DNA from 3 places in the Streptomyces sp. NPDC019443 genome. Region 2 is predicted to be linked to each of the others. Evidence: predicted binding sites of a transcription regulator. Region 2 holds the regulator's gene; each other region holds the start of a gene.
The links. Region 2 encodes HrcA, which represses chaperone genes, less so after heat shock. Its sites were predicted from a motif close to TTNGCACTCNGNNNNNCNGAGTGCNAA; they were not measured.
Positions count from the first base shown of each region.

Region 1: a site for HrcA is predicted at 1,657-1,683, ahead of groL (chaperonin GroEL). Genes of this name have one in related genera too.
Region 3: a site for HrcA is predicted at 1,115-1,141, ahead of groES (co-chaperone GroES). Genes of this name have one in related genera too.

Region 1 is NZ_JBIRYJ010000004.1:537,222-540,496, reverse strand. Features, by position in the region: gene thrC (threonine synthase) at 1-566, shown strand, start outside; gene ACH492_RS16640 (MoaD/ThiS family protein) at 600-878, shown strand; gene ACH492_RS16635 (cold-shock protein) at 1,279-1,482, shown strand; gene groL (chaperonin GroEL) at 1,808-3,275, shown strand, end outside.
Region 2 is NZ_JBIRYJ010000006.1:230,196-233,470, forward strand. Features, by position in the region: gene ACH492_RS21125 (MBL fold metallo-hydrolase) at 1-689, opposite strand, end outside; gene hrcA (heat-inducible transcriptional repressor HrcA) at 855-1,880, shown strand; gene dnaJ (molecular chaperone DnaJ) at 1,881-3,017, shown strand; gene ACH492_RS21140 (nitronate monooxygenase) at 3,168-3,275, shown strand, end outside.
Region 3 is NZ_JBIRYJ010000013.1:98,597-101,871, forward strand. Features, by position in the region: gene ACH492_RS30835 (polysaccharide deacetylase family protein) at 1-386, shown strand, start outside; gene ACH492_RS30840 (polysaccharide deacetylase family protein) at 383-1,024, shown strand; gene groES (co-chaperone GroES) at 1,288-1,596, shown strand; gene groL (chaperonin GroEL) at 1,727-3,275, shown strand, end outside.

The sequences.
Region 1 (3,275 bases), on a different contig from region 2:
AGCAGCTCGGCTGGCGGCTGCCCGACCAGATCGTGGTCCCGATCGCCTCGGGCTCGCAGCTCACGAAGATCGACAAGGGGCTGCAGGAGCTGATCAAGCTCGGTCTGGTCGAGGACAAGCCGTACAAGATCTTCGGTGCCCAGGCGGAGGGCTGCTCGCCGGTGTCGACGGCCTTCAAGGCCGGGCACGACGTCGTACGCCCGCAGAAGCCGAACACCATCGCCAAGTCGCTGGCGATCGGCAACCCGGCGGACGGCCCCTACGTGCTGGACATCGCGCGCCGCACCGGTGGGGCGGTCGAGGACGTCAACGACGATCAGATCGTCGACGCCATCAAGCTGCTCGCCCGTACGGAAGGCATCTTTGCGGAGACCGCGGGTGGCGTGACCGTGGGTGTCACGAGGAAGCTGATCGAGGAGGGCGTGCTCGACCCGGCGCTCACCACCGTCGTCCTCAACACCGGTGACGGCCTCAAGACGCTGGACGCGGTGGCGCCGACGACCGGCCCGACCGCGACGATCCGCCCGAGCCTGGACGCGTTCCGCGACGCCGGCCTGGCCGGCTGACCGACCACCCGAGACCCAAGGAAGGCACGCAGCATGAGCGTCAACGTCCGCATTCCCACCATTCTCCGTACGTACACGGGCGGCCAGGCCGAGGTCTCGGCTCAGGGCGCGACCCTCTCCGAGGTGATCGCCGACCTGGAGAAGAACCACACCGGCATCGCCGCGCGTGTCCTGGACGACCAGGGCAAGCTGCGCCGCTTCGTCAACGTGTACGTGAACGACGACGACGTCCGCTTCGAGCAGGGTCTGGAGACCGCGACACCGGACGGCGCGGGCGTCTCGATCATTCCGGCTGTCGCCGGCGGCTGCTGACTTCGCAGAGTTACCGCTATTACCCCCTCCGCAAGAGAAGCGGAGGGGGTAATTCCATAGGGTTGAGCGCGGTAAGCTTTGGGAAGCCCCCTCCGCTGCTCGTGCCGCGCGCATATGAGAATGCGTCGCCGCGCGACCAGAGTCAGCCAAAGTGGACGATCGAATTGTCGCGTAGGCGCCTTTTGTCGGGCCCGACTTGCCCCGGAATTCACAGAATTCACATGAATTATCCGTTCGGGCTTGCGCAGATTTCTCGTCCGATTGACCTGTTGCAGACGGCAGTTGGACAGATACATTCAGCCGCGGTCGACGCGTTCCGGCGCACACCCAAGGGGTGGAGGTCTGACCCGGGTCCGCGAAGTGCGGTCCTGCGCAAGGGCCAGTAATAGGGGAGTTAGGCATGGCTCAGGGCACCGTCAAGTGGTTCAACGCGGAGAAGGGGTACGGCTTCATCGCGGTCGACGGTGGTGCGGATGTTTTCGTCCACTACAGCGCGATCCAGATGGACGGGTACCGCACCCTTGAAGAGGGTCAGCGAGTTGAATTCGAGATCTCGCAGGGCCAGAAGGGTCCGCAGGCGGACATGGTCAAGCTCGCCGTCTGATCTCGGCGCGATCGGCCACCGACGCACTCACGCCGAGGGGCCCGCATCCCAAGAGGGATGCGGGCCCCTCGTGCGTCTGCGCCCGGTTGGGGACCTCGGCGACAGGCTTGCGCGCTCCCTCCGGGCTTCTTCGAAGCCGCTTGCACTCTCCCGGGTCGAGTGCTAATCATTGCGTTAGCACTCTGACAGTGAGAGTGACAACGAGGACCGGGCCGGTGAGGTCCGCAGGCCAGGTGGGGCAAGGAACCACAGGGCTTGCAGGCCGTCCGTCGCGGGCGCCAGCGCGGTCCGGAGAATCCACCCCAGTCCGGGAGGACCACTTCACATGGCCAAGATCATCGCGTTCGACGAGGAGGCACGGCGCGGTCTCGAGCGCGGGATGAACCAGCTCGCCGACGCCGTCAAGGTCACCCTTGGCCCCAAGGGCCGGAACGTCGTCCTCGAGAAGAAGTGGGGCGCCCCCACGATCACCAACGATGGTGTTTCCATCGCCAAGGAGATCGAGCTCGAGGACCCGTACGAGAAGATCGGCGCCGAGCTGGTCAAGGAAGTCGCCAAGAAGACGGACGACGTCGCCGGTGACGGTACGACCACCGCGACCGTCCTCGCCCAGGCGCTCGTCCGCGAGGGCCTGCGCAACGTGGCGGCCGGCGCCAACCCCATGGCGCTCAAGCGTGGCATCGAGAAGGCCGTCGAGGCCGTCTCCGGCGCCCTGCTCGAGCAGGCCAAGGACGTGGAGACCAAGGAGCAGATCGCTTCGACGGCCTCCATCTCCGCTGCCGACACCCAGATCGGCGAGCTCATCGCCGAGGCCATGGACAAGGTCGGCAAGGAAGGCGTCATCACCGTCGAGGAGTCCCAGACCTTCGGTCTGGAGCTGGAGCTCACCGAGGGTATGCGCTTCGACAAGGGCTACATCTCGGCGTACTTCGCCACCGACATGGAGCGTATGGAGGCGTCGCTCGACGACCCGTACATCCTGATCGTCAACTCCAAGGTCAGCAACGTGAAGGACCTCCTTCCGCTGCTGGAGAAGGTCATGCAGTCGGGCAAGCCGCTGCTGATCATCGCCGAGGACGTCGAGGGCGAGGCCCTGTCGACCCTGGTCGTCAACAAGATCCGCGGCACCTTCAAGTCCGTTGCCGTCAAGGCTCCGGGCTTCGGCGACCGCCGCAAGGCGATGCTGAACGACATCGCCATCCTCACCGGCGGCACGGTCATCTCCGAGGAGGTCGGCCTCAAGCTCGAGAACGCCGGCCTGGACCTGCTGGGCCGCGCCCGCAAGGTCGTCATCACCAAGGACGAGACCACGATCGTCGACGGTGCCGGTGAGAGCGACCAGGTTGCCGGTCGCGTGAACCAGATCCGTGCCGAGATCGAGAACAGCGACTCGGACTACGACCGCGAGAAGCTCCAGGAGCGCCTCGCGAAGCTGGCCGGCGGCGTGGCCGTCATCAAGGCCGGCGCCGCGACCGAGGTCGAGCTCAAGGAGCGCAAGCACCGCATCGAGGACGCGGTGCGCAACGCCAAGGCCGCCGTCGAGGAGGGCATCGTCGCCGGTGGTGGCGTGGCTCTGCTCCAGGCTGCCTCGGTCTTCGAGAAGCTCGACCTCGATGGTGACGAGGCGACCGGCGCCAACGCCGTGAAGCTCGCGCTGGAGGCCCCGCTCAAGCAGATCGCCGTCAACGGTGGTCTCGAGGGCGGCGTCGTGGTCGAGAAGGTGCGCAACCTGGCTGTCGGCCACGGTCTGAACGCCGCGACCGGCGAGTACGTGGACATGATCGCCGAGGGCA
Region 2 (3,275 bases):
CGTTGGGCGCGTACGAACGCCGCGTCGACGACCGCCCCGTGCCCCGGCACGTACACCGCGTCCTCGCCTCCCAGGGACAGCAGCCGGTCCAGCGCCGCCGGCCAGCGGGACGGGATCGCGTCCGGGCCCGCCTGGGGTTCGCCCGACTCCTCCACCAGGTCGCCGCAGAACACCACCTCCGGGCTGCCCGGCACCAGGACCGCCAGATCGTGGCCCGAATGTCCTGGGCCCACATTCGCCAGCAGCACCTGGCGGCCGCCCAGCTCCAGCGTCCACTCCCCGCTCACCATGTGGTGCGGCACCACCAGCACGTCGACCGCCTGGGCCGCGTCGTCTTCGGCTACCCCGTGGCGTACCGCCGAGCCGCGGATCCCGTCCCGCTCCCGCTTCATCAGATCGGCCACACCGACCGCGCCGTACACCTGAGCCCCCGCGAATGCCGCCGTCCCCAGCACATGGTCGAAGTGGGGGTGGCTCAGTGCGATATGCGTCACCCGGCGGCCGCCCAGCAGCCCCTGCGCCTGGGTGCGGAGCTCGGCGCCCTCGCGGAGTGTGGAGCCCGTGTCGTACATGAGGACACCGCTGTCACCGGCGATCAGACCCACAGTCGCGTCCCAGACCGGCATCCGTCGGCGGCCCACCCCGTCGGCCAGCCGCTCCCAGCCGAACTCTTCCCAACTGACGTCCATACCGGGACGCTATCGGCAACGACCAGGGATGTCGCACGGTAGCGTGGTCGGCCGCCCTTGCTAGGGGCGTACCCCACGGCCGTACACTGGCACGGTGAAAGGCTGGCACTCGTATGCATCGAGTGCCAAGCAGTCGCCCAGGGACCACAGCTGGAGGTGTGCGCGGTGCTCAGTGAACGCAGACTCGAGGTGCTGCGCGCCATCGTCCAGGACTATGTCGGCACCGAGGAGCCCGTCGGTTCCAAGGCGCTCACCGAGCGTCATAAGCTCGGCGTCTCGCCGGCCACTGTCCGCAACGACATGGCGGTGCTGGAGGAGGAAGGGTTCATCGCCCAGCCGCACACCAGCGCCGGACGCATCCCGACCGACAAGGGCTACCGGCTCTTCGTCGACAAGCTGGCGGGCGTCAAGCCGCTGTCGTCGCCCGAGCGCCGCGCCATCCAGAACTTCCTGGACGGAGCCGTCGACCTCGACGACGTCGTGGGCCGTACGGTACGGCTGCTGGCGCAGCTGACCCGGCAGGTCGCCGTCGTCCAGTACCCCTCGCTGACCCGGTCCACCGTCCGGCACGTGGAGCTCCTCCCGCTCGCGCCCGCCCGGCTGATGCTGGTGCTGATCACGGACACCGGACGGGTCGAGCAGCGCATGATCGACTGCGCGGCGCCGTTCGGTGACACCTCGCTCGCGGACCTGCGGGCCCGGCTCAACAGCCGGGTCGTCGGGCGCCGCTTCGCGGATGTGCCGCAGCTGGTGCAGGACCTTCCCGATTCCTTCGAGGCGGAGGACCGCGGGACCGTCTCCACGGTGCTCTCGACCCTGCTCGAAACCCTGGTCGAGGAGACCGAGGAGCGTCTGGTGATCGGCGGCACCGCCAACCTGACGCGCTTCGGGCACGACTTCCCGTTGACGATCAGGCCGGTGCTGGAGGCGCTCGAGGAGCATGTGGTGCTCCTCAAGCTGCTCGGCGAGGCCAAGGAATCGGGCGGTATGGGCATGACCGTACGGATCGGTCACGAGAACGCCCATGAAGGCCTCAACTCCACGTCCGTGGTCGCGGTCGGCTACGGTTCGGGCGACGAGGCAGTTGCCAAACTCGGCGTGGTCGGACCGACCCGCATGGACTACCCCGGAACGATGGGAGCGGTACGCGCAGTGGCACGTTACGTCGGACAGATCCTGGCGGAGTCGTAAGTGGCCACGGACTACTACGCCGTACTCGGCGTGCGCCGCGACGCATCGCAGGACGAGATCAAGAAGGCCTTCCGCCGCCTTGCGCGCGAACTCCACCCGGATGTGAATCCGGACCCGAAGACGCAGGAGCGCTTCAAGGAGATCAACGCCGCCTACGAGGTGCTGTCGGACCCGCAGAAGAAGCAGGTCTACGACCTCGGCGGGGACCCGCTTTCGCAGGCGGGCGGCGGAGGCGCGGGCGGCTTCGGAGCCGGTGGCTTCGGGAACTTCTCGGACATCATGGACGCGTTCTTCGGTACGGCGTCGCAGCGCGGGCCGAGGTCGCGTACGCGGCGCGGCCAGGACGCGATGATCCGGCTGGAGATCGACCTCAACGAGGCGGCCTTCGGTACGACCAAGGACATCCAGGTCGACACGGCAGTCGTCTGCACGACGTGCTCGGGCGAGGGCGCGGCGCCGGGTACCTCGGCGCAGACCTGCGACATGTGCCGCGGCCGCGGTGAGGTCTCGCAGGTGACGCGGTCCTTCCTGGGCCAGGTCATGACGTCGCGGCCGTGCCCGCAGTGCCAGGGCTTCGGCACGGTCGTTCCGACGCCGTGCCCGGAGTGCGCCGGCGACGGCCGTATCCGGTCCCGTCGCACGCTGACCGTGAAGATCCCGGCCGGCGTCGACAACGGCACGCGCATCCAGCTCGCCGGTGAGGGCGAGGTCGGCCCCGGCGGCGGCCCCGCGGGTGATCTGTACGTCGAGATCCACGAGCTGCCGCACCCGGTCTTCCAGCGGCGCGGCGACGATCTGCACTGCACGGTGACCATCCCGATGACGGCGGCGGCGCTGGGCACGAAGTGCCCGCTGGAGACGCTGGACGGCATGGAGGACGTCGACATCCGCCCGGGCACGCAGTCGGGGCAGTCGATCCCGCTGCACGGGCGCGGCATCACGCACCTGCGGGGCGGGGGCCGCGGCGACCTGATCGTGCACGTCGAGGTGATGACCCCGTCGAAGCTGGACGCGGATCAGGAGCGGCTGCTGCGGGACCTGGCGAAGCTGCGCGGGGAGGAGCGGCCGACGGGCCAGTTCCAGCCGGGCCAGCAAGGCCTGTTCTCCCGCCTGAAGGACGCGTTCAACGGCCGGTAAACGGAGTCACCGGGCTCGCGGTTGCCGTGGGCCGGGGGACGTTCGTGGTTGCTGTCGGTGGCGGGTTTCGCGGGCGAGCCCCCAAGCTGCCCGGTTAACGAACGGAACGCCGGATTCGGTGGTGCGGGAGTGACATGGCACCATGCCTGCATGTCCTCCGCACTGGCCGATCTTTGCCGTTATCCGATCGTGCAGGCCCCCATGGCGGGCGGCGCATCCTGCCCGCAGCTCGCCGCCGCCGTGTCCGAAGCCGGTGGG
Region 3 (3,275 bases), on a different contig from region 2:
ACCACACCCTCAACCACCGCTATATGCCCGGCCTTTCGTACGACGAGCAGGAGCACGAGATCTGCGACCAGCAGGCCAAGCTCGAGAAGCGGTACGGCAAACGGCCCTCGCTCTTCCGCCCGCCTTACGGCAACTACAACAAGAACACCCTGCGCGCCGCCCAGTCGTGCGGGGTGAAAGCCGTGCCCCTGTGGGCCGCCGAGGCGTTTCCCGATCACATGGAGTGGCGGGAGTGGGACCAGGATCTGCACCCCGGCGACATCATCCTCACCCACTTCCGCGGCAGCGAGGACTGGGAGGGCACCATGCCCGACATGATCCGGCGGGTCATGAAGACGGTCACCGACAGGGGCTACGCCGTGGCAAAGCTGGAGGACTACGTATGACGCAGGCGCACCGGCTGCTGGCCGGACTGCTGGCGGCCGGTGCGCTTCTCGCCGCGGGGTGCGCACAGTCGGTGGACCCGATCGAGCGGCTCGGGCGCAAGGCCGCGAAGCAGGTCACGCCGGGCGCGGGCGCGCCGGGGGCCGCCCACCGGCGGTGGGGGCTGGCCCGGCCGCTGGCCGCCGCGCCGAAGCCGCCCGCACGCCGGCTCTCGGCGCCGCCCGTGGTCGACCGGGTGCCCACCCGCGACAAGGTCGTCTTCCTCACCTTCGACGAGCGCGCGGCGCGCGATCCGCGGTTCGTACGGATGGCGGGCGAGCTGAAGTTGCCGGTCAGCGTGTTCCGCACGGCCCGGCATCCGGATCTGCGCACGCTCTCGTACGAGGGACAGCGCGCCGAGATCTGCGGACACCATGAGGTCCGCCTCTTCCGCCCGCCACGCGGCGCGTACAACGAGGACACGCTGCGGGCGGCGGCTGACTGCGGGGTCCGCGCGGTGGTCCTGGGGCGGGAGTACGCGGAAGGCGAACGGTTGCGGCCCGGTGAGATCGTGAGGGCGGATGCCCGGACCGCGGCACGGCTGCTGCGCCGTATCGAGGAGCAGGGATACGCCGTGGCGCGCCTGGAGGACTACGTCTGAGCCCTCGTGCCGCGGGGGCGCGGGCCTGCGGAACCAATGGGCCGGGGGCGACGTTCTCCGTACCGGGATCAGCGCGGCGCGCGCCGTTGATTGGCACTCCGCTTGACCGAGTGCTAATCGCAGTCATAGTCTCGGGTCTGGCACTCCCCACTGGAGAGTGCCAACACAGCGACGGGCAGGTCCGGCACCCGCGACGACGGATCCACCTGGTCGCCACCTCAGACAGTTAGCCCCGTGAGATCTCCGAAGGGGGAGGTCGGATCGTGACGACCGCCAGCTCCAAGGTTGCCATCAAGCCGCTCGAGGACCGCATTGTGGTCCAGCCGCTCGACGCCGAGCAGACCACGGCCTCTGGCCTGGTCATCCCGGACACCGCGAAGGAGAAGCCCCAGGAGGGCGTCGTCCTCGCTGTGGGCCCGGGTCGCTTCGAGAACGGCGAGCGTCTGCCGCTCGACGTCAAGACCGGCGACGTCGTGCTGTACAGCAAGTACGGCGGCACCGAAGTCAAGTACAACGGCGAGGAGTACCTCGTCCTCTCGGCTCGCGACGTACTCGCGATCATCGAGAAGTAGGTCGGGGGTCTGGGGGTCGCCCCCCAGAGGACTCCGCACCCGAAGTTGTTTGATCTGCGCCCCTGGCCCCCGCACTGATGTAGCCGGGAGGTCAGGGGCGCAGTTCGTTTGAGAGGACAGAGAAGCTCCCATGGCGAAGATCCTGAAGTTCGACGAGGACGCCCGTCGCGCCCTCGAGCGCGGCGTCAACAAGCTTGCCGACACGGTCAAGGTGACGATCGGCCCCCGCGGCCGCAACGTCGTCATCGACAAGAAGTTCGGCGCCCCCACCATCACCAACGACGGTGTCACGATCGCCCGTGAGGTCGAGCTCGACGACCCGTACGAGAACCTCGGCGCCCAGCTGGTGAAGGAGGTGGCGACCAAGACCAACGACATCGCGGGTGACGGCACCACCACCGCCACCGTGCTGGCCCAGGCGCTGGTCCGCGAGGGCCTGCGCAACGTCGCAGCCGGCGCGTCCCCGGCCGCCCTGAAGAAGGGCATCGACGCCGCGGTCAGGGCCGTTTCCGAGGAACTCCTCGCGACCGCCCGCCCGATCGAGGACAAGGCCGACATCGCCGCCGTCGCCGCGCTCTCCGCGCAGGACCAGCAGGTCGGCCAGCTCATCGCCGAGGCGATGGACAAGGTCGGCAAGGACGGTGTCATCACTGTCGAGGAGTCCAACGCCTTCGGCCTGGAGCTCGACTTCACCGAGGGCATGGCCTTCGACAAGGGCTACCTGTCGCCGTACATGGTGAGCGACCAGGAGCGTATGGAGGCCGTCCTCGACGACCCGTACATCCTGATCCACCAGGGCAAGATCGCCTCCATCCAGGACCTGCTGCCGCTGCTGGAGAAGGTCATCCAGGCGGGTGGCTCCAAGCCGCTGCTGATCATCGCCGAGGACGTCGAGGGCGAGGCCCTGTCGACCCTGGTCGTGAACAAGATCCGCGGCACCTTCAACGCGGTGGCCGTCAAGGCCCCCGGCTTCGGCGACCGCCGCAAGGCGATGCTCGGCGACATGGCCGCCCTCACGGGTGCCACCGTCATCGCCGAGGAGGTCGGCCTCAAGCTCGACCAGGCCGGTCTGGACGTGCTGGGCACCGCCCGCCGCGTGACCGTCTCCAAGGACGACACCGTCATCGTCGACGGTGGCGGCAACCACGAGGACGTCGTCGGCCGTATCAACCAGATCAAGGCCGAGATCGAGTCCACGGACTCCGACTGGGACCGCGAGAAGCTCCAGGAGCGCCTCGCGAAGCTGGCCGGCGGCGTGTGCGTGATCAAGGTCGGCGCCGCCACCGAGGTGGAGCTGAAGGAGAAGAAGCACCGTCTGGAGGACGCCATCTCCGCGACCCGCGCCGCGGTCGAGGAGGGCATCGTCTCCGGTGGTGGCTCCGCGCTCGTCCACGCCGCCAAGGTGCTCGAGGGCAACCTCGGCAAGGAGGGCGACGAGGCCACCGGTGTCGCGGTCGTCCGCCGCGCCGTCGTCGAGCCGCTGCGCTGGATCGCCGAGAACGCCGGCCTCGAGGGCTACGTCATCACCTCCAAGGTGGCGGAGCTGGACGCGGGCCAGGGCTTCAACGCCGCGACCGGCGAGTACGGCGACCTGGTGAAGGCCGGCGTCATCGACCCGGTCAAGGTCACGCGCTCCGCGCTGGAGAACGCCGCGTCCATCGCCTCGCTGCTGCTCACGA